One region of the Chromobacterium violaceum ATCC 12472 genome, then DNA from elsewhere that is predicted to be linked to it. Evidence: riboswitches for the same ligand, from Rfam matches in the RefSeq annotation. Region 1 holds a riboswitch; the other holds the start of a gene.
The links. A riboswitch is a leader RNA that binds a small molecule or an ion and turns the genes downstream of it on or off. The one in region 1 is predicted to bind glycine.
Positions count from the first base shown of each region.

Region 2: linked by a shared signal. The riboswitch ahead of CV_RS09820 (trimeric intracellular cation channel family protein) and the one ahead of gcvT (glycine cleavage system aminomethyltransferase GcvT) in region 1 are both predicted to bind glycine.

Region 1 covers NC_005085.1:3,724,400-3,739,744, forward strand. Annotated here, with positions in the region: gene gcvP (aminomethyl-transferring glycine dehydrogenase) at 1-2,094, opposite strand, end outside; gene gcvH (glycine cleavage system protein GcvH) at 2,187-2,573, opposite strand; gene gcvT (glycine cleavage system aminomethyltransferase GcvT) at 2,630-3,718, opposite strand; glycine riboswitch at 3,759-3,857, opposite strand; glycine riboswitch at 3,872-3,962, opposite strand; gene CV_RS16930 (amino acid permease) at 4,135-5,418, opposite strand; gene gluQRS (tRNA glutamyl-Q(34) synthetase GluQRS) at 5,753-6,649, opposite strand; gene fdxA (ferredoxin FdxA) at 6,742-7,065, shown strand; gene cheD (chemoreceptor glutamine deamidase CheD) at 7,219-7,824, opposite strand; gene CV_RS16950 (protein-glutamate methylesterase/protein-glutamine glutaminase) at 7,821-8,900, opposite strand; gene CV_RS16955 (CheR family methyltransferase) at 8,897-9,751, opposite strand; gene CV_RS24420 (methyl-accepting chemotaxis protein) at 9,814-13,440, opposite strand; gene CV_RS16965 (chemotaxis protein CheW) at 13,469-13,969, opposite strand; gene CV_RS16970 (chemotaxis protein CheW) at 13,986-15,345, opposite strand, start outside.
Region 2 covers NC_005085.1:2,189,143-2,204,487, reverse strand. Annotated here, with positions in the region: gene CV_RS09875 (gamma-glutamyl-gamma-aminobutyrate hydrolase family protein) at 1-180, opposite strand, end outside; gene ald (alanine dehydrogenase) at 199-1,323, opposite strand; gene CV_RS09865 (cupin domain-containing protein) at 1,539-2,084, shown strand; gene CV_RS09860 (VOC family protein) at 2,098-2,490, shown strand; gene CV_RS09855 (aldehyde dehydrogenase) at 2,535-4,022, shown strand; gene CV_RS09850 (substrate-binding periplasmic protein) at 4,382-5,179, shown strand; gene CV_RS09845 (substrate-binding periplasmic protein) at 5,182-5,988, shown strand; gene CV_RS09840 (FMN-dependent NADH-azoreductase) at 6,042-6,650, opposite strand; partial or broken gene CV_RS24240 (LysR substrate-binding domain-containing protein) at 6,758-7,414, shown strand; gene CV_RS24235 (LysR substrate-binding domain-containing protein) at 7,485-7,700, shown strand; gene CV_RS09830 (GNAT family N-acetyltransferase) at 7,744-8,283, shown strand; gene CV_RS09825 (DUF3141 domain-containing protein) at 8,472-10,835, shown strand; glycine riboswitch at 10,901-10,986, shown strand; glycine riboswitch at 10,991-11,089, shown strand; gene CV_RS09820 (trimeric intracellular cation channel family protein) at 11,235-11,849, shown strand; gene CV_RS09815 (restriction endonuclease) at 11,905-12,594, opposite strand; gene CV_RS09810 (TIGR02117 family protein) at 12,789-13,481, shown strand; gene CV_RS09805 (SCO family protein) at 13,491-14,066, opposite strand; gene CV_RS09800 (formylglycine-generating enzyme family protein) at 14,063-14,839, opposite strand; gene nirK (copper-containing nitrite reductase) at 14,836-15,345, opposite strand, start outside.

The sequences.
Region 1 (15,345 bases):
GTGCAGGTTCATGTGCGACACGTCGGCGCCGATGTCGGCCGGGCGAGTCAGCCCCACCTGGGCATTCAGGTTGGCGCCGTCCATGTAGACCTGGCCGCCGTGGGCATGAACGATCTCGCAGATCTCTTTGATGCCCTGCTCGAACACGCCGTGGGTGGACGGATAGGTGATCATCAGCGCGGCCAGATTGGCGGCGTGCTGCTCGGCCTTGGCCTTCAGGTCGGCCACGTCGACGTTGCCGGCCTCGTCGCACTTCACCACCACCACCTGCATATTCATCATCTGCGCGGTGGCCGGATTGGTGCCGTGCGCCGATTGCGGAATCAGGCAGATATTGCGATGCGCTTCGCCGCGCGACTCGTGGTAGCGGCTGATCGCCAGCAGGCCGGCGTACTCGCCCTGGGCGCCGGAATTCGGCTGCATCGAGATCGCGTCGAAGCCGGTGATCGCCTTCAACTGCTTCTGCAGGCCCTCGATCAGCTCCAGATAGCCCACGGTCTGCTCGCGCGGCGCGAACGGGTGCATATTGGCGAATTCCGGCCAGGTGATCGGGATCATCTCGCTGGTGGCGTTCAGCTTCATGGTGCAGCTGCCCAGCGAGATCATCGAGTGGTTCATCGCCAGGTCGCGGTTTTCCAGCTTCTTCATATAGCGCAGCATCTCGTGCTCGCTATGATGGGTGTTGAACACCGGGTGGGTCAGGATGGCCGACTCGCGCTTGAGCGCGGCCGGGATCGCGTCCAGGGCGGCGGCGTCCAGGGCGGCGATGTCGGCCGGCTTGCCGGTGAACAGCTCGATCAGCTTGGCCAGGTCCGACTCGGTGGCGGCCTCGTGGAAGGCCACGCCCAGCACGGTCTTGCCGACGCGGCGCAGATTGTAGCCGGCGGCCAGCGCGGCGGCGTAGATGGCGTCGGCCTTGGGCGCGTCCACCTGCACGGTGTCGAAGAAGCGGTCGAACACCAGCTTGCCTCCGGCTTCCTTCACCGCGTGGGCGAAGATGGCCGCCAGACGGTGGATGCGGGCGGCGATGCGCCGCACGCCCTCCGCACCGTGGTAAACGGCGTACAGGCCGGCGATATTGGCCAGCAGCACCTGGCTGGTGCAGATGTTGGAGTTGGCCTTCTCGCGGCGGATGTGCTGCTCGCGGGTTTGCAGCGCCATGCGCAGCGCGGTCTTGCCCTTGGCGTCGATGGACACGCCGATGATGCGGCCCGGCGCCGAGCGCTTCATCTCGTCCTTGAACGCGAAATAAGCGGCGTGCGGGCCGCCGAAGCCCATCGGCACGCCGAAGCGCTGGGTGTTGCCCAGCGCGATGTCGGCGCCCATCTCGGCCGGTGACTTCAAGGCCACCAGCGCCATCACGTCGGCGGCGACGGCCACCACGCCGCCCTTGGCCTTGACGGCGGCGATGTGCGGGGTTAGATCGAGCAGGTCGCCGGCCTCGCCCGGATACTGGAACAAGGCGCCGAAGTAGTCGCCGTTGCCGGCCTCTTCCGGATGGCCCTGCACCAGCTCGAAGCCGAAGTACTTGGCGCGGGTCTTCATCACGTCCAGCGTCTGCGGCAGCACGCGGCTGTCGACGAAGAAGCGGGTGGACTTGGACTTGGACACGCGCCCCGCCATCGCCATCGCCTCGGCGGCGGCGGTGGCTTCGTCCAGCAGCGAGGCGTTGGCCATTTCCAGGCCGGTCAGGTCGATGACCATCTGCTGGAAGTTCAGCAGCGCTTCCAGCCGGCCCTGGGCGATCTCGGCCTGGTACGGGGTGTAGGCGGTGTACCAGCCCGGGTTTTCCAGCACATTGCGCAGGATGACGGTGGGCGTCAGCACCGGGTAGTAGCCGAGGCCGATGAAGGACTTGTTGACCACGTTCTTGGATGCGACGGCCTTCAGCGCCGCCAGCGCCTCGGCCTCCGGCTGCGGCGACGGCAGGTCCAGGCGGCGGTTCAGGCGGATGTCGGCCGGCAGCGTCTGGTCGACCAGCGCGTCGATCGACGGCGCGCCGACGGCGGCCAGCATCTCGGCGCGCTCGGCGTCGGACGGGCCGATGTGGCGGGCGAGGAATTCGTGACGGTTGAAGAGTTCGGTGAGCGACATGCTTGGGACTTCCTTCTTTGCGGCGGCCTGGGCGAGGCCGTGCCGGGAAAAACAACGCCCCGGCGTCTGGCGACGGCGGGGCGGTCAGGCTATCAGGCGCCGATTTCCTTGGCGTAGGCGGCGGCGTCCATCAGGCCGTTCAGATCGGCGGCGTTGGCCGGCTTGATCTTGAAGAACCAGCCGTCGCCGTACGGATCGCTGTTGGCCAGCTCCGGCTCGCCCTCCAGCTCCTCGTTGACGGCCAGCACTTCGCCGGCGATCGGACAGTAGACGTCGGAAGCGGCCTTCACCGACTCCACCACGCCGGCCTGCTCATCCTTGGCCAGACTCGCGCCGACTTTCGGCAGCTCGACGAAGACGATGTCGCCCAGCAATTCCTGCGCGTGCGCGGTGATGCCCACGGTCACGGAGCCGTCGGCTTCCAGGCGCAGCCATTCGTGGCTGTCGACGTATTTCAGTTCGGCGGGAATGTTGCTCATCTCGTTTTCTCCAGATGTATTGATGATCGGGATGGCGGCGCGGCGCGCCGGCCGGTTTATTCGAATACTTTCTTGCCGTTGCGGACGAAGGGCATCTTCACCACGCGGACGTCGGTCAGCGTGCCGCGCAGGTCCACCTGGGCGGCGGCGCCGGTGGCGGCCGGCACGCGGGCGATGGCGATGGAATGCTTCAGCGTAGGCGAGAAGGTGCCGCTGGTGATCACGCCTTCGCCGACGCTCTCCACCACCACCTTCAGGCCTTCGCGCAGCACGCCGCGGCCTTCCAGCACCAGGCCCACCTGCTTCATCTTCACGCCGGCGGCCTTTTGCGCTTCCAGCGCCTCGCGGCCGTTGAACTTGCGCTCGGCCGGCTCCCAGGCGATGGTCCAGCCCATGCCGGCTTCCAGCGGCGACACGGTCTCGTCCATGTCGTGGCCGTACAGGTTCATGCCGGCTTCCAAGCGCAGCGTGTCGCGCGCGCCCAGGCCGATCGGCGACACGCCGGCGGCTTGCAATTGATGGAAGAAGGAAATGGCCTGATCGGCCGGGACCATGATTTCCAGGCCGTCTTCGCCGGTATAGCCGGTGCGGGCGTAGAACCACTCGCCCTGCGGCAGGCCCTGGAACACTTTCAGCGCGCGGATGGCCTCGGCCAGCTCCGGCTTGATGGAACAGACTTTTTGAATCGCCTTGGGGCCCTGCACCGCCAGCATCGCCAGGTCGCGGCGCACCTTCAGCGCCACGTCGAAGCCGGCCTTCTGGCTTTCCATCCAGGCCAAGTCTTTCTCGGTGGTGCCGGCGTTGACCACCATGCGGTAGCCGTAGGCAGTGAGGTAGACGATCAGGTCGTCGACGACGGTGCCTTCCGGGGTCAGCATGCCGGAATACAGCGCCTTGCCCTCGAAGCCGAGCTTGGCCACGTCGTTAGCGATCAGTTTTTGCAGCCAGGCCTTGGCGTCGGCGCCGGTGATGTCGATCACCGTCATGTGCGAGACGTCGAACATGCCCGCGTCGCTGCGGACGATTTCGTGCTCTTTCAGCTGGGAACCATAGTGGATGGGCATTTCCCAACCGGCGAAATCGACCATCTTGGCGCCGGCGGCGATATGGGCATCAAACAGCGGGGTACGTTTCGGGGCCGTCATGGCGCGGTTCCTTCGAGAATAGTGTGGATAGCCTCATCAACCACACCCCTCTGTCCCTGCACCTGAGATTTTCCGGCCGGATAAGCCGTTAGCCCCTTCGGTGGGCGTCGCGCGGACGCCGCTCTCCAGATTGCGCGAACCGGCTGCCGCCGGCCCGATGATACAGTCCTTTTGCCTGAGCGATTGCGGGTGCGCTTGCGCCTTCGGCGGCGGCCAGAAAGCCGCTCTCTCCTGTATGACCCGGCGATTATGGTGTCAGTATCCGGGCCTTGGCAAGCCAATATTATTTCTACGTAAAACAGTCTGAATAAATGTTTTTGAAGGAAAAAAAACGCGCCATTTCCCTCATCACAACCATTCGAAAATGAAAAAAGCGCAGGCTGCCGCGCTGCGCTTTTCGTTGATCCGCACGCGGATCAATCGGCCGCGTACCGCTCCTTCAACTGCCAGACATAAATGGGCAGGCCCATCAGCAACAGCAGCATGCCCCACATCACGATGTCGGCGCCGGAGCCGTACAGCGCCCACAGCGAGTAGACGAAGCCGATGCCGGCGAAGAAACCGGGCGCGATGTAATCCTTGGCCGTGAACGCCTTGCCGCGCATCAGCATGATGGCGATCAGCGCCATCGAGCAGAAAGCGTAGGGCAGCAGCGTAGTGGCGGTGGCCAGCAGGATGATGAACTCGAAGATCTTCACCCCGCTGTCGCCGCCTGCGTACTTCATCGCCATCAGAATGGTGACCAGCGCGCTGGACAGCACCAGGCCGAAGATGGGCACGCCGGCCGCGTTGCGCTGGTCGAAACGGCTGGGGAACAACCCGTCCTTGGCAGCCGCCGCCGGCACGTGGGCCTGCATCAGGCTCCAGCCGTTGAGCGCGCCGAAGCAGGACACCACTGCGCCGAAGCCCACCAGCCAGTAGCCCCAGTCGCCCCACATCAGCCGCGCCGCATCGGCGAACGGCGCCTGCGAAGCCGCCAGCGTGTCCGCCGGCATCAGGCCCATCAGCGACACCGTGGACAGGATGTAGAGCACGGTGGCCAGCAGCGTGCCTATCACTGTCGCGCGCGGAATGGTCTTCTCCGGCTCCACCACGTCGCCTGCCGGCACCGAGGCCGACTCCAGGCCGAGGAAGGCCCACAAGGTCAGCGCCATCGTCGCCGACAGCGAGGACAGCAGTGGCTTGCCATGAGGGTTGAACGCCAGGTTTTCCGGCTGGAAATGGAAGAAGCCGATGAAGGTGACCGCCGCCAGCGGCAGCAGCTTCAGCAGCGTGGTCACCACAGCCACCACGCCCGAGCTGCGCGCGCCGCGGCTGTTGATCCAGGTGACGACCCAGATCAGGCCGATGGCGACGGCGCCGGCCAGCGGCTCGCTATGCCCCAATATCGGGAAGAACACCTGCAGATAGCTGGTGGCCGCCACCGCCAGCGCGGCATTGCCCGCCCACAGCGCGATCCAGTAGCCCCAGGCGATCCAGAAGCCGGCGAAGTCGCCGAAGCCGGCGTGGATATAGGCGTAGGGTCCGCCCTCGCGCGGCAGGATGGACGACAGCCGGGCGAACACCAGCGCCAGGCAGATGGCGCCGCAGGAAGTCACCAGCCAGCCCAGCATGGACACGCCGCCGAACGGCGCCAGCGAGGCCGGCAGCAGGAAGACGCCGGAACCTATCATATTGCCCACCACCAGGGCGGTGCACATCCAGACTCCGAGCGAGCCCTTCTTTTGAGTGGAACTGTTTTCGTTCAAACCTGACTCTCCGTGGGGAACGAAAGCATCGCGCGCCGGGGATGGACACACCCGGCGCCAGACATGCGGGAAAGGTCAAAACCGCATCGGCAAGCCTGTCGGCCATGGCTTCAAGATAGTTGAAACCGGGGCTCTCGGCTGCGCCGCAGCCGGTGGCGGCCTGCCGCCGCGCCAAAAAAAGGGCGCATTAAAACACAGTTTTGACGTAAAAACATGTCGCATTGACGATTTTTTCAACAAAAATCCGTTAACAGACAGATGCTTATGTCATCGCAATGAAAAGTCGTCAGGAAAGAGGGAGTTGCAGCGGGCCGGCCGGCACGCGGCTCAATGACCAATTCGCCACAGCCCAAGGCCACAGCTCGTCCAGGCTTCCGCAATCCGCTGGCGGAACATGGCCCAGCCACGCCAGGGCCTCGCGCAGCTGCCGCGCGGCGTCGCGGGTCGAGATCGCCGGCGCCAGCGTCTGCTTGGACAGCTTCTCGCCGGCGGCATTGGTCAGCACCGGCAGATGGCAATAGCCGGGCGCGGATTGGCCCAACGCGTCGTAAACCGCCAGTTGCCGCGGCGTGGACACCAGCAGATCGGCGCCGCGGACGATATCGGTGACGCCCTGCTCGGCGTCGTCGACCACCACCGCCAGCTGATAGGCCCAGAAGCCGTCAGCGCGCAGCAGCACGAAGTCGCCGATGTCGCGCGCCAGATCCTGCCGATGCTCGCCCTGCAGCCGGTCATGCGCCGTCCACTCGCCCTCATCCACCCGCAGCCGCCAGGCGCGCCCCTCGCGGCCGTCTGGACAACCGTTGCGGCAGGTGCCGGGATAGACGTAGCCGTCCAGGCCCCGCCGCGCCGTCGCAGCGATCTCCTTGCGGGTGCAGCAGCAGGCGTAAGCGCGTCCTGAGGCGATCAGCCGCTCCAGCGCGGCGCGGTACAAGCCATGCCGGCGGCTCTGGTAAACCACCTCGCCGTCCCACTCGAAGCCGAATGCCTCCAGCGTGCGCAGGATGTCGTCGGCCGCGCCGGGCACCTCGCGCGGCGGGTCCAGGTCTTCCATCCGCAGCAGCCACTCGCCGCCTCGGCTGCGCGCTTCCAGGTAACTGCCGATGGCGGTGCTGAGCGAACCCGCGTGCAGCAGGCCGGTGGGACTGGGGGCGAAACGGCCCCGGTAGAGTGCATTCGACATCGTGAGGGATTTGCCGGAGCGTCGGAACGAAGATTTATCGCTAAAATGACGATTATCCCGAATCACGACCCAGCCTTACTGAGGATACGAGAATGGCGTACGTTGTAACCGATGCCTGTATCAAATGCAAATACACCGATTGCGTGGAGGTTTGTCCGGTGGACTGCTTCCGCGAAGGCCCCAACTTCCTGGCGATAGACCCGGACGAATGCATAGACTGCTCGCTGTGCGTGCCAGAATGCCCGGTCGGCGCCATTTACGCCGAGGACGACGTGCCCAAGGGCCAGGAGGCCTTCATCGCGCTCAACGCGGAACTGGCCAAGAACTGGCCGAGCATCGTCGAGCGCATCGACCCGCTGCCCGACCACGCGGACTGGGCGGACGTGAAGGACAAGCTGCCCTACCTGGAACGCTGATCCCTCTCCCGCCGCAGGCAAAGACGGCCCTCCCGCCGCCTTTGCCCCTCCACCGGCTGCCGCCTCGAGCAGCCGAGTCCAACGACAAGCCTCTTTCGCGCCTAGCATCCGGCAGAATGGAGCCGGCGCCGCAAACATGCCTTGAGCCGGCTCTCAGATGAACAGGTCGATGTCGCCGGTCTTGGCGCCCTCGCCCTGATCCACGATGCGGCCGCGATACGGCTGCTCCTGCTTGATCGCGGCGCCGCTCTTCTTCAGCTTCTTGATCAGCACCTTGCCGGTGGCGGTGAAGAAATACACCTTGCGCGCGCACTCCCCAAGCAGATCCTCCGCCAGGATGGGAATCTGTTCATTGGCCAGGTAGCTGCGGATGAAGTTGGTGTTGCGCTCGCCCACCTTCACCACCGTCATGCCGTCCAGCACGTTGCCGGCGCCGAATATCTTGGCCTCCAGCCGGTTGCGCATCGCGCCCAGCTTCTGCATGTCGGTGATCAGCAACTCCATCGCGTTGACGCCGAAACGCGCGGCGGACGTGCCCGCCCCCAGGTCCAGCGACCCTTCCGGCAACAGGAAATGGTTCATGCCGGCCACGCCGGAAATGCGGTCGCTCAGGCAGACCGCCACGCAGGAGCCCAGTAGCGTCACCAGCAGGCGCGACTGGTTGGTGGCGTGAAACTCGCCCGGAAATACCTTGACCGCCGTGATCTGGAAGTGCTTGTCGTAGTACTGGTGGCTGTTCATCCCTTCGGCATGATTCATGTTATCGCCCTTTCGGCTTGGCTCTGCAGGCACTCGACCACTTTCTCCGCCAGTCTGTTCAATGGCAGGACATGCGCCACCGCGCCTATCCTGAACGCTTCCCGCGGCATGCCGTACACCACGCAGCTGGCCTCATCCTGGCCGAAGGTGACGGCGCCCGCATGGCGCATCCGCAACAGCCCTTCCGCCCCGTCCTTGCCCATGCCGGTCAGGATCACGCCGATCGCGTTCTTGCCCAGATGCCTGGCCGCGGAATCGAACAACGGATCCACCGCCGGCCGATGGCGGTTGACCGGCTCCTCTTGATCCAGGGCGATCCGGAAGCCGCCGCCCCCCGCGGGCGCCACCCGCATGTGCGAGTGCCCCGGCGCGATGTAGGCAACGCCGGCCAGCGCGGCCTCACCGTCCTCCGCCTCCTTCACCCGCATCGGGCACAGCTTGTTCAGGCGCTCGGCGAAAGTGAAAGTGAAATGCTCCGGCATGTGCTGCACGATCAGGATGGGCGGCCCGTCGGCCGGCATGCCCATCAGGAAGTCCTTGATCGCCTCGGTGCCGCCGGTGGACGCGCCGACGAAGACCAGCGCGTTCTTCCTCAACGGCGCGCCTGGGCCCGTCTTGCGCGCCGGCGGCGGCTGGCGGAAACGGTTCGGCTGCCTGAGCCTGGCTTCGGCCGTGACCCTGAGCTTTTCCCGTATCTCCTCCGCGTACTCCTGCATGTGCCGCGCGATGTCGTCGGCCGGCTTGTGGATGAAATCCACCGCGCCCAGCTCGAGCGCGGCCAGCGTGGTTTCCGAACCGGCATCGGTCAGCGAGGAGATCATCAACACCGGCGTCGGCCTCAGCCTCATCAGGCGCCGCAGGAACTCCAGCCCGTCCATCCGCGGCATTTCCACATCCAGCGTCACCACGTCCGGGCTGGTTTCGCGTATCTTTTCCCGGGCGATGATGGGATCGGACGCCGTCGCCACCACCTCCATGTCCGGCGCCTCGTTGACGATGGCCGTCAGCAGGCTGCGCACCAGCGCCGAATCGTCCACCACCACCACCCGGATTCTCCGCCCCGTTCCCGCGCTCATCCGCCCCCCTCTCCGCGGTCCGGATGCGCGAGCCGGTAGGTGGTCCTGCCGCAGCCGATGAAGGCGTCGGTCAGGTGGACGATGTTTTCCGAATGTCCGAGCATCAGCAGGCCATCCGGCCGCAGGCAGGCAGCCATTCGCTCCAGGATGGCCGCCTGGGTCGATTTGTCGAAATAGATCATCACGTTGCGGCAGAAGATCGCGTCGAATCGGCCGATGTCCGGCCAGGTCGGCGCCACCAGATTGAACTGGAAGAAGGACACCGCGTCCCTCACCTGCCGCTTGAGCCGTATCATGCCCTCGTTGCCGCCGACGCCCTTGTCGAAGTACCGCCTGAGCAGATCCGCCGACACCTTTTCCGCCCGCTCCCTGGCGTAAACGCCGCGCGCCGCCTGCTGCAGCACATTGGTGTCGATGTCGGACGCCAGCAGCTGAAAGCTTCCCGCTCCCGCTTCCCGCCACAGCTCAAGCAGGGTGATGGCGATCGAATACGGCTCCTCGCCGGTGGACGAGGCCGAGCTCCATACCCGGAACGTCTCTCCCGGCCTTCGCTGCCGCCTGGCGTGCTCGCGCAGGATGTCGAAATGATGGGATTCGCGGAAGAACGAGGTCAGGTTGGTGGTCAGCGCGTTGATGAAACCCTGCCACTCCTCGCTTTCCTCGCTGTGCTGCAACAGGTCCAGGTAATCGGCGAAGCTGCGCAGCCCGCGCGAGCGCACCCGCTTGGCCAGCCTGGCGTAAGCCATGTGGGTCTTGGAATCGCTCAGCGAAATGCCTACCCGCTGGTAGATCATTTCCCGGACCCGCTTGAAATCGTTGCGGGTGAACTTGAGCCCCGTTTCGTCGGCCATGCCGCGTCCCCTCGCGCCGCCGCCTTCCGGCAAGCGGCGCATCGCCCTGTGTCAACCCTGCCTCAGAACTCCTCCCAGCCGTCCTCGCCGTCTCCCGGCGGCTGAATGGGCTCTATCGCCCTGGGCTTGACCTGATAGCTGCCCGGGTGATGGCTGGTCTTGTGCGCCAGCGCCCCGGCCAGCGCGATCTGCGGCACGGCCGCGGCCCCGAGGCGTGGCGCGGGCTTGCCTGCGGGCGGCTTGCCGTGCGACGGCTTGTCATCCAGCTTGAACACCGCCACCGCGTCCGCCAGATAGCGCGCCTGCTCCTCCAGCGATTCCGCGGCGGCGGCGGCCTCCTCGACCAGCGCGGCGTTCTTCTGGGTGTTCTCGTCCATCTGGGTGACGGCGAGATTGACCTGCTCGATGCCGGAACTCTGCTCCATCGACGCCGCCGAAATGTCGCTCATGATGTCGGCGACCCGGCGGATGGACACCACGATCTCGTTCATCGTGCGGCCCGCCTCGTCCACCAGCCGGCTGCCGGACTCCACCTTGTCGACCGAGTTGCCGATCAGCGACTTGATCTCCTTGGCCGCGGCGGCCGAGCGCTGCGCCAGATTGCGCACCTCGCTGGCCACCACCGCGAAGCCGCGGCCCTGCTCGCCGGCGCGCGCGGCCTCCACCGCCGCGTTCAGCGCCAGGATATTGGTCTGGAACGCGATGCCGTCTATCACGCTGATGATGTCGACGATCTTCTTGGCGCTCTCGTTGATCTCGTTCATCGTCGACACCACGTCGCCGACCACCTTGCCGCCGCGCGCGGCGATGTCGGAGGCGCCGGTGGCCAGCGAATTCGCCTTCTTGGCGTTCTCGGCGTTCTGCCGGACGGTGCTGGTGATTTCCTCCATGCTGGACGCGGTCTCCTCCAGGCTGGCCGCCTGCTGCTCGGTGCGGCTGGACAGATTGGAGTTGCCGGCGGCGATCTCCTTGGCCGCGGTGTTGATCGCGTCGGTGGAGTCCTTGATGTTGGCGATGATTTCCTTGAGCTGCTCGACCGTGGCGTTGCTGTCGGCCTTCAGCTGGCCGAACAGGCCGTCGTAATCGGCGCCTATGCTCTTGGTCAGATCGCCCTTGGCCAACGCGCCCAGCACGTTGGCGATATCGTTCAGGCCGCGGCTGGTGACGCCCAGCAACTGATTGATGCCATCGCCCAGCACTTTGAAGAAGCCCTGCTTGCCGTCCACCTCGATGCGTTTGCCGAATTCGCCGGCCGACGCGGCGCGGACGATCTCCGACACCTCGCGCTCGATCTCCACCTCGGCGGTGCGGTCCTTCCACTCCACCACCGATCCCAGGCGCTCGCCGTCGGCGTCGAACACCGGGTTGGCCACCAGCGAGAAAGTGCGGCCGGCTACCTGGATTTCGGCGCGGTAAGTGCTGCGCAGATTGGCCAGCAGATCGCGCTGGTGGGCCGGGTTCTTGTGGAATTCGTCCATCGTGGAGCCGATCAGCCGCCGCACCTCGAAGTTGGGCAAGGCCTTGCGCAGATCGGACTCGGCGCCGCGCAGCATGTCGGTCACGCTGTGGTTCATGTAGATGATCCTGCGATCGTTGTCGGCGATCATCACATTGGTGGTGCAGTTGTCTAGCGCGCTGCGGATTCTGGCGTTCTCCCCGGCGACGCGGCTCTCCTCCAAGGCCCGGGCGTCGGCCTCGGCCTTCAGGCGCAGCGCCTCGGTATTGTCCTGCCACTCGACCACCGCGCCCAGCCTGTCGCCCTTGTCGTTGAAGATGGGCGACAGGATCAGGCCGAAGGTGCGGCCGCCGACCACGATGGACGAGCGGTGCGTGCCCCTGGCTTGTTGCAGCAGGCCATGCTGGTAGGACGGGTTTTTGTGGAAATCGTCGATCTTGCCGCCCAGCAGGCCGGCCGCCGAGAAGCGCGGGATATCGCGGCGGATGTCGGCCTCCGCCTGCTGGAACATGTTCAGCACCGACTGGTTGGCGTAGACGATGTGGTGGCTTTCGTCCGCGATCATCACGTTGGTGGTGCAGACGTCGAGCGCGCTGCGGATGCGCGCGTTCTCCGCCGCCAGTTTGCTTTCCTTCTCCGCGCGCAGGTCGGCCTCGCGCTGCAGCCTGAGCATTTCGGTATTGTCCTGCCACTCCACCACGTCGCCCAGGCGCTCGCCCTTGGCGCCGAGAATGGGGGTCAGGATCAGGCCGAAAGTGCGGCCGCCGACGGATATCGACGAGCGATGGGACTCGCGCACCTGCTGCAGCAGCCCGCGCTGATAGGACGGGTTCTTGTGGAAATCGTCGATATTGCTGCCCAGCAGCCCGCCGGCGGAGAAGCGGGGAATGTCGCGGCGGATGTCGGCCTCCGCCTGCTGGAACATCTTCTGCACCGACTGGTTGGTATAGATGATGCGATGATCCTCGTCCGCGATCATCACGTTAGTGGTGCAGACGTCCAGCGCGCTGCGGATGCGCGCGTTTTCCGCCGCCGCGCGCCGGTCGGCGGCGAGCCGCGCCTCTTCCGCCGCCTTCAGCTCCAGGTCGCGGGTGGTGTCCAGCCACTCGACCACCGCGCCCAGCTTGCGGTTCTGGCCGTCGCGTATCGGCGTCAGCACCAGGCTGAAGGTGCGCCCCCCCACCTTGATGGTGCCGCGATGGGTGCCGGTCAATTGCTGCAGCACGCCGCGCTGGTACGACGGATTGCGGTGAAAACTGTCTATGCTGCTGCCCAGGATCGTCCGCGCGGAAAACTGCGGCAGCTCCTGGCGGATGTCGGCCTCCGCCTGCTGGAACATGTCCAGCACAGCCCGGTTCGCGTACACCACCTGGTGGTTGTCGTCGGCGATCATCACATTGGTGGTGCAGACGTCCAGCGCGTTGCGCACCCTCAGATTTTCCAGCGTATGCGCAACCACGTCGGCCAGACAGGCGAACAGGCTGTCTTTGTCGCCCGGCCGCACCCGGAACTCGGTGCGCACTTCGCCGTCGGCAAGCTCTCGCAACACGGTGGCCAGCAACTGCGGATCGCCGCCGAACTGCCTGTCCAGCGCGCGGCGCAGCAGCCAGACCAGCACCGCCGCCAGCAACAGCAGCGCGACGCCCATGCTGAGCAGCTCATTGCCTATCGCGCCGGCGGAAACGCCCGCGTCCGCCGGTTCCGCCTTCAAGGCCTGCTCGCCCTCGAATCGGACATACTGGCCGATGGCGTCCTGGTACTTGAGCGCGGCCGGCCACAGCGTGGCCGCCAGGTAGCCATGCGCCTCCTCGCCCCGCCCTCCCGCCAGCAACTGGCGGTAAGCGGCGATCTGGCTGCGCAGCGGCCCGTCCAGGTTGCGCGCCGCGTCCAGTTTGGCCTTGGCGTCGGGGGACGCGTGGGCAGACAGGCTGTTCAGGCGCCCGGTCACGCCGTCCAGCGCCGCGTCCAGCGGCGGCTGGGCCGCGCGCTGCGCCGCCAGCGAGTCGTCCGGCAGCAACCCGCCCAGTTGCCGCAGCAACAGCTGCGACGCCTGCTGGGCCTGGCCGGCCAGGGCCAGTTGGGCGATCTGGGCGGACTGGCCGTCGGCGACATCGTCGGCCGCGCCCTGCAGGCGGTGCAACTGCGCCTGGGCGAGATACAACGCAGCCGCCATCGCCACCACCAGCAAGCCGATTCCCAGCGTCAGCTGCTGCTTCAACCTGATGTCGCTCATTTTCCTCTCCCAAGCTCGGTTCCCGGCCTCAGGCCCGGGAAGCCACTTCGTCAGTCAGCGCCATTTCCTCGCTGCGCATCAAACGCTCGATATCGACAACGATGATCATCTGCTCCCCCACCGTTCCCAACCCTTCGATGTAGGCGGTGTCGACGGCCGCGCCGAACTCGGGCGGCGCGCGCATCGAATCCTGATCCAGCTGGATCACGTCCGATACGCCGTCGACCACGATGCCCACCGTGCGCTTGCCGATATTGAGAATGATCACCACGGTGAACTCGTTGTAGTGCGGCTCGCCCAGGCCGAACTTCAGCCTCAGGTCGACGATGGGCACGATGCTGCCGCGCAGATTGATCACGCCCTTGATGAATTCCGGCGCATTGGCGATGCGGGTGACGGTGTCGTAGCCGCGTATCTCCTGCACCTTGAGGATGTCCAGCCCGTATTCCTCGCTGCCCAGCGTGAACACCAGCAGCTCCCGCGTCCCTGCGCCCCTCGCCTGGGCATCGCTCAGATTGTCCAGTTGCATATCGCTTCTCCGGCTGTCATTCCGCGATGGCCGCCATTTGCGCGGCGGATCCGCGCGGGCCGCCGTTGCTGCGGGCGATGGTGGAAATGTCGAGTATCAGCGCCACCTGCCCGTCGCCGAGTATCGTGGCACCGGACAGGCCGTCCACCTTGCGGTAATTGGTTTCCAGATTCTTCACCACGAACTGCTGCTGGCCGATCAGGTCGTCCACCAGCAGGGCGACGCGGGAGCCCGAGGCCTCCACGATCACCAGGATGCCCTCGTCTGCCCGCTGCCTGGCCTTGCCGACGTTGAAGTAGCGCCCCAGCGGAACGATGGGCAGGTATTCGCCCCGGATGTGCACCACCTCGCCCCGCCCGGCCACGGTCTTGACCGCCTTGGTCTCAGGCTGCAGCGACTCCAGGATGAAGCCCAGCGGCAACACGTAGATCTCGTCGCCCACCCTGACCGACATGCCGTCCATGATGGCCAGCGTCAGCGGCAGGCGTATGCTCATCGTGGTGCCGACATCGGCCATGGAATCGATCTCGATCCTGCCGCCCATGTTTTGGATGTTGCGCTTGACCACATCCATGCCGACGCCGCGGCCGGACACGTCGGTCACTTCCGCCGCCGTCGAGAAGCCGGCCTCGAAGATCAGTCCCCACACCTCAGCATCCGTCATGTTGTCGCTGACCGGCATGCCGCGCTCCCGCGCCTTGGCCAGGATGCGTTCGCGGCTGAGCCCCGCGCCGTCGTCGCTGACCTCGATCACGATGCTGCCGCCCTGATGAAAGGCCCGCAGCGTCAGCCGGCCGGCAGGAGACTTGCCCTTGGCCACCCGTTCGTCCGGCGACTCGATGCCGTGGTCCAGGCTGTTGCGCACCAGATGGGTCAAGGGGTCCGACAGTTTTTCGATGAAGCCCTTGTCCAGCTCGGTGTTCTCGCCCACCATTTTCAGGTCGACCTGCTTCCCAAGCCTGGAGGCGAGGTCGCGAACCACGCGGGGAAAGCGGTTGAACACGAAGGCGATCGGCGTCATGCGGATGGACATCACCGCCTCCTGCAACTCTCTCGAATTGCGCTGCAGGGCGCTGATGCCGTTGAGCAGGCGCTCGTGCTCGACCGGGTCCAGCGCGCTGCCTGACTGCATCAGCATCGACTGGGTGATCACCAGTTCGCCGACCAGGTTCAGCAGCATGTCGACCTTTTCGATATTGACCCGGATCGAGTTTTCGCCGGCGGCCGCGCCCTTATCGGGCGACGTCCGGGCCGGCGCCACGGGTTTCTCGGCCTGGGCCGCCGCGCCTGGCGCGGGGGCGCCGACTCCCGGCGCGCCGCCGAACAGGCCGAACCCTTCGCCCTCCACGTCCCTGCCTTCATTCTTCGCCGGCGCC
Region 2 (15,345 bases), 1.5 Mb from region 1:
GCCGTCCAGCGTCGCCAGCGTGGCGCGCAGCAGCTGCTCGTCGCCCAGCGACGGGATCAACACCGGCAGGCCGCCCGCTCCGCCGGCCGCCGCGGCGATGTATTTGTCGCCCACCGCGTGGAACGGCAACAGACCGATCATTTTCAGATCGCACGGGATGCCTATCATTGCTTGCGACATGGCTTGCAGCGCTCCTTGTCAGTTTGCGGCCTTGATGGCCTCTATCGGATCGACGTAGGCGTGGCCCAAATCGCGGGCCACCGCCTGGTATGTAACCCGCCCGCGGCAGACGTTGAGGCCGTTGCGCAGGTGGGCGTTGTCCAGCAGCGCCTGGCGCCAGCCCTTGTTGGCCAGCTCCAGCGTATACGGCAGCGTGGCGTTGGTCAGCGCCTGGGTGGAGGTGCGGGCGACGCCGCCGGGCATATTGGCCACACAGTAGTGGACGATGCCGTCCACGGTGTAGATCGGGTCCTGGTGGGTGGTCGGCCGGCTGGTTTCGAAACAGCCGCCCTGGTCTATCGCCACATCCACCAGCACCGCGCCCGGCTTCATCGTCTTCAGCATCGCGCGCGTCACCAGCTTGGGCGCCGCCGCGCCGGGCACCAGCACCGCGCCGATCACCAGGTCGGCGTCGCGGATGCTGTCGTCTATATTGGCGCCGTTGGACATCAGCGTCTTGATGCGGCCGCCGAACACCATGTCTATCTCTTTGAGCCGGCTCAGGGACTTGTCCAGGATGGTGACGTCTGCGCCCGCCCCCATCGCCATCCGCGCGGCGTTGAGCCCCACCACGCCGCCGCCTATCACCACCACTTTGGCCGGGGCCACGCCGGGCACGCCGCCCAGCAACACGCCGCGGCCGCCCTGGGCCTTTTCCAGCGCGTGGGCGCCGGCCTGGATCGCCATGCGGCCGGCCACTTCGGACATCGGCGCCAACAGCGGCAGGCCGCCGCGCTCGTCGGTGACCGTTTCATAGGCGATGGCCACCGAGTCGGACTCGATCAGCAGCTTGGTCTGTTCCGGGTCCGGCGCCAGATGCAGGTAAGTGAAAAGAATCTGGCCCGGACGCAGCATCCTGCACTCCACCGGCTGCGGCTCCTTGACCTTGACGATCATGTCGGCGCGCTCGAACACCTCTTCGGCGTTGGAGGCGATGGAGGCTCCGGCCTGGATGTATTGCTCGTCGGTAAAGCCTATCGCGAGACCCGCGTGGGTCTGCACCAGCACCTTGTGCCCGTTCGCCACCAGCTCGCGGACACCGGACGGGGTCAGACCCACGCGGTACTCGTGGTTTTTGATTTCCTTCGGAACGCCGATCAACATAGTCGCCTCCAAACTGGTTTTTTTGCCCTGATCAGGGAGACAAACGCCGTTTAAGAAAATTCACATCGCGCTTGCCCTTTCAACTTGATTCTGACTATAAAATCTGGCCGTTGCAAAGATATTCGATTTTGCGACGCAGCAAGCACATTTGCCTTCTATCGCGCTACAATGCCACAGTTGTCTAAAATTATTAACATACTGATGGAGCAGGAAGAATGGACGTCGGCGCACGCTTGAGAATGGTCAGGACACGGTTCGGTCTGTCGCAAAGAGAGCTGGCCAAACGCGCGGGCGTCACCAACGGCACCATCTCGCTGATCGAGCAGAACCGGGTAAGCCCTTCGGTCAGTTCCCTCAAGAAGGTGCTGGAAGGATTACCGATCACGCTGGCAGAATTCTTCACTTTCGACGCCGAGCCGGCGCAGCCGCGCGTGTTCTACCAGGCGGACGAGCTGCCCAACCTCGGCAACGAGGACATCAACCTGATGCTGGTGGGCACCGCCCACGACAAGCGCGACATCGCCATCCTGCGGGAGCGCTACCTGCCCGGCGCCGACACCGGCCCAGACATGCTGGTGCACGAGGGCCAGGAAGGCGGCGTCGTGATACGCGGCAGCATAGAAGTGACGGTGGGCAACGACAGCCGGGTCCTGGGGCCGGGCGACGCCTACTACTTCGACAGCAAGCTGCCGCACCGTTTCCGCAATGTCGGCGACGACATCTGCGAAGTGGTGAGCGCCAGCTCGCCGCCCACATTCTAAAAGGGGAAGCCTCGTGAAGCTGGCTTACACCATCATTTACGTGCCGGACGTGCCGGCATCGCTGCGCTTCTTCGAAGCCGCCTTCGGCTTCAAGCGCAAATTCCTGCACGAATCCGAAACCTACGGCGAGCTGGACACCGGCGAGACCACGCTGTCCTTCGCCCAACACGAGCTGGCCGCCGGCAACCTGCCCGACGGCCACGTCCGCGCCGACCAATCCGCCAGGCCGCTGGGCATGGAGATCGGCTTGGTCACCGACGACGTGGCGGCCGCCCATGCGAAAGCGCTGGCACACGGCGCGGCCGAGCTGTCGCCGCCGAAGACAAAACCCTGGGGGCAGACCGTGTCCTACCTGCGCGCGCCCGACGGCGCGCTGATCGAACTTTGCAGTCCCGTTTCAGCCTGAAAGCTTAATTCCGCTCAACAACATCACTCGACGAGGAGAGCAGCATGGCCCGCAGTCACGCCGAATGGAAGCAACTTGCAGCAGAACTGAAAATTGAAGGCCGCGCCTTCATCAACGGCGAATACCGCGACGCCGCCGAAGGCAAGCGCTTCGATTGCGTCAACCCCGCCAACGGCGCCAAACTGGCCGAAATCGCCCACTGCGGCGAAGCCGAGGTGGAAGCCGCGGTCAAGGCCGCCCGCCGCGCGTTCGAATCCGGCGTCTGGTCCGAACTCGCGCCGCTCAAGCGCGCCGCCGTGCTCAAGCGCTTCGCGGCGCTGATCCGAGAGCACGCCGATGAACTGTCGCTGCTGGAGACGCTGGACGTCGGCAAGCCCATCGGCGACACCACCGCCGTCGACGTGCCCGCTTCCGCCTACTGCGTGGAATGGTTCGCCGAAGCGATCGACAAGGTGGGCGGAGAGGTCGTGCCGGTTGATCCCAAGCTGGTCGGCCTGGTGACCCGCGAGCCGATCGGCGTGGTAGCTGCGGTGGTGCCGTGGAACTTCCCCATCCTGATGGCGAGCTGGAAGTTCGGCCCGGCGCTGGCCGCCGGCAACGCCGTCATCGTCAAACCGTCGGAAAAATCGCCGCTGACCGCGATCCGCATCGCCGCGCTGGCCAAACAGGCGGGCATCCCCGACGGCATCTTCCAGGTGCTGCCCGGCGCCGGCGACGTCGGCCGCCTGCTGGCGCTGCACATGGACGTCGACTGCGTCGCCTTTACCGGCTCCACCAACGTGGGCAAGCTGATCGCCGGCTACGCCGCCCAGTCCAATCTGAAGCGGGCATGGCTGGAGCTGGGCGGCAAGTCGCCCAACATCATCCTGCCGGACTGCCCGGACCTGGCCCGCGCCGCGCGCGCCGCCGCCAGCGGCATCTTCTACAATATGGGCGAGGTCTGCACCGCCGGCTCGCGCGTGCTGGTTCACAAGGACATCAAGGAACGCTTCCTTGAGGAATTCAAGAAGGCCGCCGCCGGCTTCTTCCCCGGCGATCCGCTCGATCCAGCCACCAGCATGGGCGCCATCGTCGACGACATCCAGTACCGCAAGGTGCTGAACTACATCGACAAGGGCTTGAGCGAAGGCGCCAACCTGCTGCTGGGCGGCAAAGCCGTGCACACCGACAAGGGCCTGTTCATCGAACCCACCGCCTTCGACTGCCCCAGCGACGACCTGACCATCTGCCGCGAGGAAATCTTCGGCCCGGTGCTGTCGGTGATCACCTTCAGCGAGCTGGACGACGCCATCCGCATCGCCAACGACACGTCCTACGGCCTGGCGGCCGCGGTGTGGACCTCCAACGTCAGCACCGCCCACCAGGTGTCGCGCCGCCTGCGCGCCGGCACCGTGTGGGTGAACTGCTACGACGAGGGCGGCGACATGAACTTCCCGTTCGGCGGCTACAAGCAATCCGGCAACGGCCGCGACAAATCGCTGCACGCGCTGGAAAAATACACCGAGCTGAAGAGCACCTTGATCAAGCTGTAATCTCTCGCGCCGGCCGGGCTTGGTCCCGGCCGGCGCGCCTCCCCGTTGCCGACGCCCCCAAGCCGGCCGCAACGCGTCCATTCCCGTCAGTCTTGCCGCTTCGTCCGCCTTGAGACTGTTGCGCCAGGCATGGCAAACGCCTTTGTCGCCGGCAGTCGGAGGTAGCGCCCTCCGGCGGCATGGCTATTATTGAAATCAAAGGCTTCCGGGTGGCGTGCCAGCATGCAGCGAATCTACAGACTTGCCGTTGTCGGCCTGGCATGGCCGGCGTCCTTTGTCCATGCGGCGGAAAGCCACTCCGTCTGCGCATCCGGCCCGCTCAAAGAAGGCTGGGCGGCAATACAAAGGTGATATACGACATGCGGCGAAACATCCGGCTCTTGCTTGTCCTGCTCTTCTCCACGGCCTGTCAGGCAGCGGCCATTCCCGCCTGCCCCAACGGCCCGCTCAAGATCGGCTACTACAAGATCGGCGCCGCTTACCGCGACGGGAAGGGCTACGACGTCGACATGGTGCGCGAGCTTGCCCGTCGGCTGGGCTGCCCCATCGCCAACGAAACCGAACTCCCCCGGCTGCGCGCGCTCAAGATGCTGGAAACCGGGCAGATAGACGTCAGCGCCTCCACGCTGGCCACGCCCGATCGGCTGCAGTATGCGTGGATCTACCAATACAACCATGCCAAGAACATGGTGCTGCTCAACCCGGCCATCCAGGCCAGGACGCTGGCCACGCTGCTCGAAGACCCGGCCTTGCGCTGGGGCGCGATACGCGGCTACCACCACGGCCCGTCGCAGGACAAACTGCTGGAAGAGCTGAACGCCCGCCACAAGGTGGTGATCGCCAACGACGAAGACGATCTGTACAAGATGCTGGGCAACGGCGTGGTCACCGCCGTCTTCGCCCAGCCGTTCAGCTACGGCCGCTGGTTGCGCGAGCTGCCTAACCCCAACCAGATCGTGGTGCTGGACCTGTACCCGGAGACCGACATGGTCGCCAGCGGCCTGGCGCTGAGCAAAGCCCGGTTCAGCCGCGAAGCGGCGGAAAAATGGCACCAGGAGCTGCTCAAGATGTACCAGGACGGCAGCCTGTACGACATCATGCGCCGCTATCTGAATGAGAGCGCCGCCAGGCAGATGATGCAGAAACCGATAGAATGACAATGCTCAAACTTCCGCTTGGCCGGCTGGCCCGCCTGCTCATTCCCGCCCTTTTCCCGCTGGTCGCGCAGGCCAATCCCGCTTGCCCCCAGGGTCCGCTCGTCATCGCCTATTACGATTTCGGCGTCGCCTACCATCAAGGGAAGGGCTACGACGTCGACCTGGTGCGGGAACTGGCCAGGCGGCTGGACTGCCCGATACGCGCGGAAGCCGACTACCCGCGCATCCGCGCGCTCAAGCAGCTGGAACTCGGTCTAGCGGACATCGGCGCCTCGACCTTGATCACGCCGGAACGGCAGCGCTATCTGTGGCTGTACCCCTACAACCACAGCAAGAACATGGTGCTGTTGCCGCGCGGCAGCCGCGCCGACTCGCTCGACGACCTGCTCAAGTCGCCCGCGCTGCGCTGGGGCGCGATACGCGGCTACCGCCACAGCCCCGCCCAGGACAGGTTGCTGAGCGAACTGGCCCAGCAACGCAAACTGGTGATCGCCGAAAGCGAGGACGATCTGTACCGGATGCTGCTCAACGGCCTGGTCGATGCCGCCCTCGCCCATCCCATCAGCTACGACCCATGGTTTCGCGCGCACCGTGCCGAGCAACTGATCAACGTGCGCGATTTTTTCCCCGACGCCGAAACCATCGCCGGCTCCATCGCGCTGAGCAAGGCGCGTTTCGCTCCCGCCGCCGCCGAGCTCTGGCACCAGGAGCTGCGCAAGATGTACCGCGACGGCACCTTGCGCGCGATCCTGCGCCGCTATCTCAGCGAAACCAGCGTCGACCAGATACTGAAGCAAGCGCTGGAATGACGCGGACGCGACAAAGCCCGGTTCCAAGAACCGGGCTTTGACGTTGACCTGGCTTACAGCGCCAACTTGGCGATGGCCTCCTTGGCCAGGTGGATGGAAGTGGCGCGCTTGTCCGGGCCCATGCCGATGGCTTCGGCGCGGATGATCTCCACGTCGCTGACGCCCAGGAAACCCAGCACCTTCACAACGTAATCCTCCTGAAAGTCCATCAGGCTGCCCTGCTCGCCGCTGTGCACGCCGCCGCGAGCGGACACCAGCACCACCTTCTTGTTCGGCACCAGGCCCACCGGGCCGTTCTCGGTGTATTTGAAAGTGCGGCCGGCGGCGGCCACGCGATCGATCCAGCTCTTCAGCTGCGTCGGGATCGAGAAGTTGTACATCGGCGCGCCGATCACCAGCACGTCGGCGGCGATGAATTCCTCGATCAGTTGCTCGCTGAGCGCGGCTTCGCTGCGCTGGGTCGCGGTCCAGTCGGACTCGGGGGCGAAACGCGCGCCGACGATCTCGCCGGACAGGTGGGCGATCGGGTTGGCGGCCAGGTCGCGATAGCTGGTTTCCACATTGGCGTGGCGCTGGCGCAGGGTGTCGGCGACGACGGCGGACAGTTCGCGGGTCACGGAGTTGTCGGCAAGGATGCTGGAGTCGAGGTGGAGCAGTTTCATGGTTCGGTTCCTTCGGGGTTCGATTGCGATGAGTGGATGATAGATATCCGCAACAATCTGGACTAGTCTGCTAAAATCGAAAACATTGTTCTACCAGTGAGACAATCATGCAGGACCTGAACGATCTCCTGTATTTCGCCAAAGTCGTCGAACACGGCGGCTTCATGGCTGCCGGACGGGTGCTGGGCATTCCCAAATCCAAACTGTCCCGCCGCGTGGCCGAGCTGGAAACCAGGCTGGGCGTGCGCCTGCTGCAGCGAACCACGCGCCGGCTGTCGCTGACCGAGATCGGCGGCCAGTACTACCAGCACTGCCAGGCCATGCTGGCTGAAGCCGAGGCCGCCGACGAAGCGGTGCTGCACAGCAGCGCCGAGCCGCGCGGCCTGATCCGCGTCAGCTGCCCGGAACTGCTGTGCAAGACCATGCTCAGCCTGGTCCTGCCGCGGTTTCTCGCCCTTCACCCGCAGGTGCGGGTCACGCTGGACTCCACCAACCGCCGGGTTGATCTGGTGGAGGAAGGCGTGGACGTGGCGATCCGGGTCCGCAACGTGATCGAAGACAGCGCCAGCCTGGTGGTGCGCCGGCTGGGCAGAAGCCGGGTGATCCTGGTGGCCAGCCCCGCCTTCCTCGAAATCCATGGCGAGCCGAAGACGCCGGAGCGGCTGGCCGCGCTGCCGGCGCTGACCATGAGCCGGCCGGACGGCCGCGGCCAATGGGTGTTGCTGGACAATGTCGGCCAGAGCTACACCATCCACCTGGACGCGCCGCGGCTGATGACCGACGATATGATCGTGCTGCTGGAAGCCGCCGCCGCCGGCGTCGGGGGTCACCGCGCTGCCGGCCAACGTCTGCCACCAGGCGCTCGCGGATGGACGGCTGCGGCACATCCTGCCGCAGTACGACTTCCCCTGGGGCATCCTGCATGCGGCCTTCCCCACCCGGCGCGGCTTGTCGCCGGCGGTGCGCGCCTTCATCGATTTCGTCTCGGAGCAGTTGATCAGCGAAGAGATGGCCGGCGACTGGCAGCGCGCCGATATCCGCCCGGCATGACAATTGCTTCAGTCCCGCTTTTCCATACAGGATTGCCGAAGACATGTTCACGCTGCGCCCGCTGGCCGAAACCGACTCGATCGAACAACTGACCGCGCTGCTGCACCGCGCCTACGCCCAGCTGGCGGCGATGGGCCTGCGCTACACCGCGGTGGACCAGAGCGCGGCCGTCACCCGCCGCCGCATCGCCGGCGGCTACTGCCTGCTGGCGTGGCATGGAGACGAGCTGGTCGGCACCGTTACGGTGCATCATCCGCGGCCCGCCTCGCCCTGTCCGCAATTCCGCCAGCCGGACGGCGCGGTGCTGATGCAGTTTGCCGTCGATCCCGCCTGGCAAGGGCAAAGACTGGGCTCGCGGCTGATGGACGCCGCCGAGGACTGGGCCCGCCGCCAGGGCTATCGCCGCATCCGCCTGGACACCGCCGAACCCGCAACCCATCTGGTGGAGCGTTACCTCAAACGCGGCTACCGCGTCGAAGCGCCGCTGCAATGGCCGGACAAAGCCTACGCCAGCGTGGTGATGGTGAAGGAACTGGAAGCGGCCGCCGCGACTCGAACCCTTGTTTGCACCGCAACAAATTGAGGGCTGCGCGCCACACATCGTCGCCAGGCCATTCGCATTTATTGCATCGCAGCAAATAACGAGTACAGTGACGGCCATGGCTCTCAACGGGCCGTCGCATCGCGTCTTTTCCTACCGTTCAAGAACAAGGGGTTGCAATGTGGTCGACTGCTGCAGTTCAAGGCGGGAAGCTCCCGTTTCCTCAACCGTTGTTTGATTACTGGCTGGACGCCTGCCAGCGCGGCGTCCTGTACTGGGATACGCTGTACCGGCGCGGCGCCACCTATCTGGAGCACTGCGAGAGCGGCAAGCCGCCGGTGCTGGTCTTCGACTACCGTATCATCATGGACGGCAGGGAACTCCCCGACCCGGCCAACTACGCGCTGGCGGCCATCGTGCCGCCCGCAGCCTGCCCGCCCACCGATCCCGCCAAGCGCCCCTTCGTCGTCATCGACCCCCGCGCCGGCCACGGCCCCGGCATCGGCGGCTTCAAGATGGACAGCGAGATCGGCATCGCGCTGCAGCAAGGCCACCCCTGCTATTTCGTGATGTTCTTCCCGCAGCCGGTGCCTGGCCAGACCATAGAAAGCGTGGCCAAGGCCGAGGGGCATTTCCTCAAGCGCGTCAACGAGCTGCATCCGGACAGCGACGGCAAGCCTTTCGTGATCGGCAACTGCCAGGGCGGCTGGGCGCTGGCCATGCTCGCGTCCGTCGCGCCGGAACTGGTCGGCCCCATCCTGCTGGCCGGATCGCCGCTGTCCTACTGGGCCGGCGTGCGCGGCAAGAATCCGATGCGCTACGCCGGCGGACTGACCGGCGGCACCTGGACCGCCTCGCTGGCCGGCGACCTGGGCAACGGCCATTTCGACGGCGCCCACCTAGTGGAGAATTTCGAAAAGCTGGACCCGGCCAACACGCTGTGGAAGAAGTCCTACAATCTGTACGCCAAGGTGGACACCGAACCGCAGCGCTACCTGGATTTCGAGCGCTGGTGGGGCGGCCATTACCTGCTGAACAAGGCGGAAATGGAGTGGATCGCCCAGAAGCTGTTCGTCGGCAACGAGCTGGTGCACGGCAAGATCACCAGCCACGACGGCAAGGTGCGGGTAGACATGCGCAACATCCGCTCGCCCATCATGGTGTTCGCCTCCTGGGGCGACAACATCACGCCGCCGCAGCAGGCGCTGAACTGGATCGCCGACCTCTACGACAACGTCGAGGACATCCGCAACAACGAGCAGACCATCGTCTACTGCCTGCACAACAAGGTCGGCCACCTGGGCATCTTCGTGTCCGCCGGCGTGGCCAACAAGGAACACAGCGAATTCGCCAGCGCGCTGGACCTGGTCGACGTGCTGGCGCCCGGCCTGTACGAGGCCATCATCGAGGATATCGCGCCGGACGCGCCCGGCCAGGAATACATCGAGGGGCGCTACATCATCCGCTTCGAGGCCCGCGACGTGTCCGACATCCTGGCGCTGGACGACGGCCGCGACGACGAGCGCGCGTTCGAGGTGGTGAAGCGGGTGTCGGAGATCAATCAGGGCGTCTACGACCGCTACGTCTCGCCGGCGCTGCGCGCCGCCGGCACCGAGGCTGGCGCCCGCCTGCTGCGGGAGTTGCACCCCGCCCGCTTCGAGCGCACGCTGATCTCGCCAAGAAATCCCTGGCTGTGGTGGCTGCCCGGCCTCGCCGCCAAGGTGCGCGAACAGCGTCGCCCCGTGTCCCAGGACAACCCGCTGTGGCAGTGGCAGGAACAGGTGTCGGACTTCATCGTCCAGTCGCTGGACCATTACCGCGACCTGCGCGACGCCGCTCAGGAGCAACTGTTCCGCTCGATCTACGAATCGCCGCAGCTGGCCACGCTGGTCGGCGTGGCCCCCGCCGGCGAGCCGCGCAGCCAGGCCCTGGCCTGGGAAACCCGCGAGCTCGCCCGCCTGAAGCGCGAGGCGCTGGATCCCAGCTTCGAACAGGGCACGCTGGCAGACGGCTTCGTGCGGCTGCTGCTCTACGTCAGCATCGGCATCGGCGTGGTGGACGAGCGGCCATTCAACGCCATTCGCCGAGTGATGCGCGACGTGCGCCACGAATACCCGCTGACGCTGATGCAGTTGAAGGACATCGTCCGCCACCAGGTGGCGCTGGTGCGGCTGGACGCCCCGCGCGCGCTGCGCGGACTCGCCCGGCTGCTGCCCGACCCGCACCGCCGCCACCAGGCCTGGCTGCTGGCGCGCGACCTGCTGGTGCTGAACGGCCCGATCCCGGCCGAACACCAGGCGCGGCTGGACGAAGCGGCCAGGGTGTTGGCGCTGGATGCAGACGCGGCCGCCCGGTCGGTCCTCCCTGCGGCGCAGCCTGAGCCTAAAGCGCCTGCCGACAAGCCGACAGGCGCGGCCAAGACGCCGCGCAAAGCCGCCAAGCCTTCGGCCTCGAAATCGCCGGCGGCCGAAGCCAAACCAGTTGCCAAGACCGCCGCCTCGACCCGCGCGCGCCAGCCCGCGGCCAAGGCCAACGGCCAGGCGCCGGGCAGCGCGCCGGCCGTCGCGGCGCCTGGCAAACGAGGCAAGACGTAAGCCATGCGCGGGAGCCGGGGTGGCTCGGTTCCCGCATTGACTATTGCAATAGCGAAAGCTAATATTCCGGTTCTGCGGGAGAGAGGGGCCACGCCCCCGCCGAAGACGCAAGCTCCCATAATCGCTCAGGCAACCGTACCGCAGCGCCGTATAGAATCAAGCCGATTGGAGAGAGGCCGCCCCGCGCGGCCCACCGAAGGGGCAAGTGGCCTAAGGCCGCGCAACTCTCAGGTAAAAAGGACAAGGGGAGAGGCTGTTACCCAACCCGGAAACCGTCCAGGAGATTGCCTTGTCCGCCCATCCTTGCGCTGGCGCGCCGCGCCCGACTCCCGCTTTTCGCCGTCCGCCGGCCATCGCCCCGGCTGACATTTCACCGCTTCACACCCGCAAGACTTCATCATGCTGACCCTGATCTACCTGATCGCCATCACCGCGGAAGCGATGACCGGCGCGCTGGCGGCCGGCCGCCGCCACATGGACATTTTCGGCGTAGCCGTCATCGCCTTCCTCACCGCGCTGGGCGGCGGCACCGTGCGCGACATCGTGCTGGGACGCTATCCGATCGGCTGGACCCAGCACCCGGAATACGTGCTGCTGGTGGTCGCCGGCGGGCTAGCCGCGGTGCTGGTCGCCCGCTACATGCGCCACCTGAACCGCCTGTTCCTGATCCTGGACGCGCTGGGGCTGGTGGCGTTCACCATCATAGGCTGCGACGTGGCGCTGGGCATGGGCTACCATCCTGTGATCGTGGTGATGGCTGGCATGATCACCGGCATCGCCGGCGGCATCCTGCGCGACGTGCTATGCAACCGCGTGCCCATCGTGTTCCGCCGCGAACTGTACGCCAGCGTGTCGCTGCTGGTGGCCATCCTGTACCTGGGCCTCAACCACCTGGCCGTGCCGCACGACTGGAACGTGGTCGCCAGTTTCGCCTTCGGCTTGGCGCTGAGGCTGACCGCGCTATGGCGCGAATGGCAGCTGCCGGTTTTCGCCTACCGGCACGACCATCACTAAACCGCCTCCCCAAAAAAACACCCCGCTGCGGCGGGGTGTTTTTTCTTGTCACTCTTCAGCGCTGCGAAACTGCGCAGCCGCAGGACGGGCAGCTGCCCGCGTCTTCCCCGGCCTGTTGGGCAGCCTGCTCCAGCAGACTGGACAGCACCGCCTTGCCATGCAGCAGGACGATGCCCTTTCCCGCCGCGAATGCCCTGGCGTCGGCGGTGAACTCTCCGCTGCAGACGACGAAGCCGCCGCTCACCCGCCCCGCCTGCATCACTCCGTACAATTCCCTCACCACGGCCACCCCGACTTTCTGCGTATTCCAGCGCTTGCACTGCACCAGGTAGCGCTCCTCGCCCAGGAACAGCTCGAGATCCACGCCGCCGTCGGGCCCATGGCCGCTGCGCGGCACCACCCGATAACCCTTGCGGCGGAACATGTCGCCGACCAACGCTTCGAAATCCTGCCAGGACACCTCGGCCAGCATTTTCATCGACGGGGCGTCGCCGCCCCTGGCGCGCGCCGGGCAACGCCTCCAGAACGAATAGCCGGCGCATGACGCCAGCGCGGCGGGAACGCCGTACTGCAGCAGCAGCGAAAATCCGGAAACGATATCGGAAACGACAGCTCTCGGGGACAGGGGAAACAGGTAGTGGCGGCCAGCCAACCAGCTCAGGGCGGCCAGGGACATCAAGGTGTGCCAGGGCAGGCGCGGCGCGGCGGAGAGCACCCGCAAGCCCGATCTCTTCACGAACAGCATGCAAACTCGCAAATTGCATAATCATATCGCAAAAGACAGACCATTCACACATCGGCCAGCCATGCAGGTCTTGCTTTCCCTCAAGCGCCGCTCATCTTGCAAGCCTTCCGGATGACGTTGTCCATTTGACAGAAAATATCAAGCCGATGTAGATAAGAAGCCCCTGATATCCTCATCCGACGTCCCGCCAACCGATGCGCACCTCCACCTGCCCCATCCGCCGCCTCATTCTTCGCTCGCTGTTGGCCATTCCGGCCCTCGTCGTCTGCTACCTGCTCGCCGCGCTGGCGCTGGGCCTCTTGCCCAGCAACCGCGACTGGCGGCCGCCATCGAGCGGCATTCCCATCTACTTGGACAGCAACGGCGTGCATACCAGCCTGATCATGCCGGTCAAGAGCGATGCAATGGACTGGACCACCGCCTTTCCTCCAGAACACATCCGACGCACTGACCGATACGCGCATTCGCCCTACATCTCCATCGGCTGGGGCAGCAAAGTATTCTTCCTGACCATACAGAACTGGGAAGACCTGAGCGTCGGCAAGGCGCTAGCCGCGCTGGCCTTCGACCAGAGCGTGCTGCATGTGGAATACCTGCCCCAGCCCAGGGAAGGCCAAGATACCCGCCGCATCCTGGTCAGCCCGGAGCAATACCGCCGCCTGGTGGATTTCATCCGCGCCAGCGCGCCTTTGGACGCCCGGGGCCGCGCCGCGCAGGAACCGGGCTACCACTACTACGATAACGACGCCTTCTACGCCGCCCACGGCCGCTACAACCCCATCGTCACCTGCAACCAGTGGACACGCGACGCGCTGGCCGCCATCGGCGTGCGCACCGCGCTGTGGTCTCCCTTCGTCCAGCCGCTGTTCTGGCAACTGGAGCCGTGATCCACTCGCTTACTTGAGCAGCGCGCGCAACGCCTTGACCACCGCCGGATCGGGCTTGGGCCCGATATCTTCGGTGGAGGCCGAGATCCGGCCGTCCTTATCAGCCACCACGATGCGGGTGGAGTGGTTGATCTCGCCGCTGTCCAGCCGCCGATAGCGTATGCCCAGCGCGGCGGCGACGCCGCGGGTGTCCTCGTCCGACTTGCCGACCGCCAGCAGCCAGTTCCGCGCCCGGATCCCATGCTCGCCCGCCAGGTGCGACAGGCTGGCCGGCGTATCCGTCCCGGGATTCAGGCTCACCATCAGCACCGTCGGACGGTAGCGCTCCCGCGCCGGCAGCGCCGCGATGATGGATTTCACCCCCTCCATCACGATAGGACAGGCCAGCTTGCAGTCGCCGTAAAACATGGTGATCAGCGCCGGCTTGCCGGCCAGGTCCGAAAACGTCAGCGCGTCGCCGCGCTGCGTGGTCAGCGGCGCCTCCAGCCGGTACAGCGAATCGCCGGGCAGCTCGCCCCCCGCCCAGGCCCAGTGCGATGCAAAAGCCAGCAAGCAGGCGGCCGCGCCGCTTTTCCATACTCTCATGGTCTTCCCTCCGTCTCGTCCCCGGCGCAGCGGAAACCCACCGTGCCCACGGTATCGGCGGCATCCAGCGCCGCCAGCATCGCGATGCGCATCAGGATCGCGTAATTCTCCCTGTCCCCCAGCGACAAGGCCGCCGCCCCGCAGGTGGCCAGCGTGCGCTGCTCTCCCTGGGCGCGGCTGTCGCTGGTGACGAACAGGCCGTTGAAATCCTCCACCCACTCATAGATGGAGCCGTGCAAATCGCTGACGCCCCAGACGTTCGGCTCCCGCCCCGCCGGCGCCAGCCGGCGTCCGGCAGGCTGCGCGTACCATTGCAGGATGCGCGCGCGCCACTGCGGGTCGTCCCGGGCATCGCGGCGGCCAGCGTCCGCCGCCGCCGCCATCTCCCACTCGTACCAAAGCGGCAGGCGCGCGCCTTCGCTGCGGCAATAAGCGCGCGCCGCGTGCCAGCTGACGCGGGTGACTGGCGCGTCAGCTGGCACATCGCCCAAATCATCGGCGCCGCGCCAGTCGGCCAGATAGCCCGCTTTCGCGTACAGGGCAGGAACCGTCCCGCGGCGCCACGCCGGATGCGCCCGCGCGAAGCGCAGGTACTCGCCGTTGGTGACCGGCCTCGCCCTCAGCCGGAACGGCTTGACCGCCACCGTCCCGCCATCGGGCGCCAAGGCGCTGCGGAAGGGCCCCCCGGGCACGGCGACGTAATCCGCCGCCCGCGCCGGCAGGCTTGCCGCCAGCCAGCAGCACAGGAGCGCGAGCGCCAGCCTCGCGCTCATTGCCGCTGCGCCCGCAGCTTCTTCACCTCGTCCACCGTGACCACCGGCTTGCCATGGTTGAATTGCGTGCTGACATAGTTGAGCGCGTCGGCCACTTCCTGGTCCGACAGGTCCAGCGCCGGCATCACGCCGTTGTAGCCGACGCCGTTGACGGTGATCGGTCCGGCGCGGCCGCCCAGGATGATCTTGGCGGCCTCAAGCGGATTCTTCTGGATCAGGTCGGAGTTGGCCAAGGGCGGAAACACGCCGTCCAAACCCTGGGCATTGGCCTGGTGGCAGACCACGCAGTTCTTGCTGAACACCGCCCGGCCGTGGTCGGCCGGCGCCGGCTCGCGCGTTTGCGGCGGCTCGGCGTTGACCGGCGCCTCTTCGCCAGGAGCAGGCTTGGCCTGAACCGGCGCCGTCGCGCCCAGCGCGCTGATCACCCCCTTGGAATAGATGTCCGGCCGCTCCGGCCCGCTCACCGCCAGCAGGCCGATCGCGCCCTTGTTGAACGCGCGGGTCAG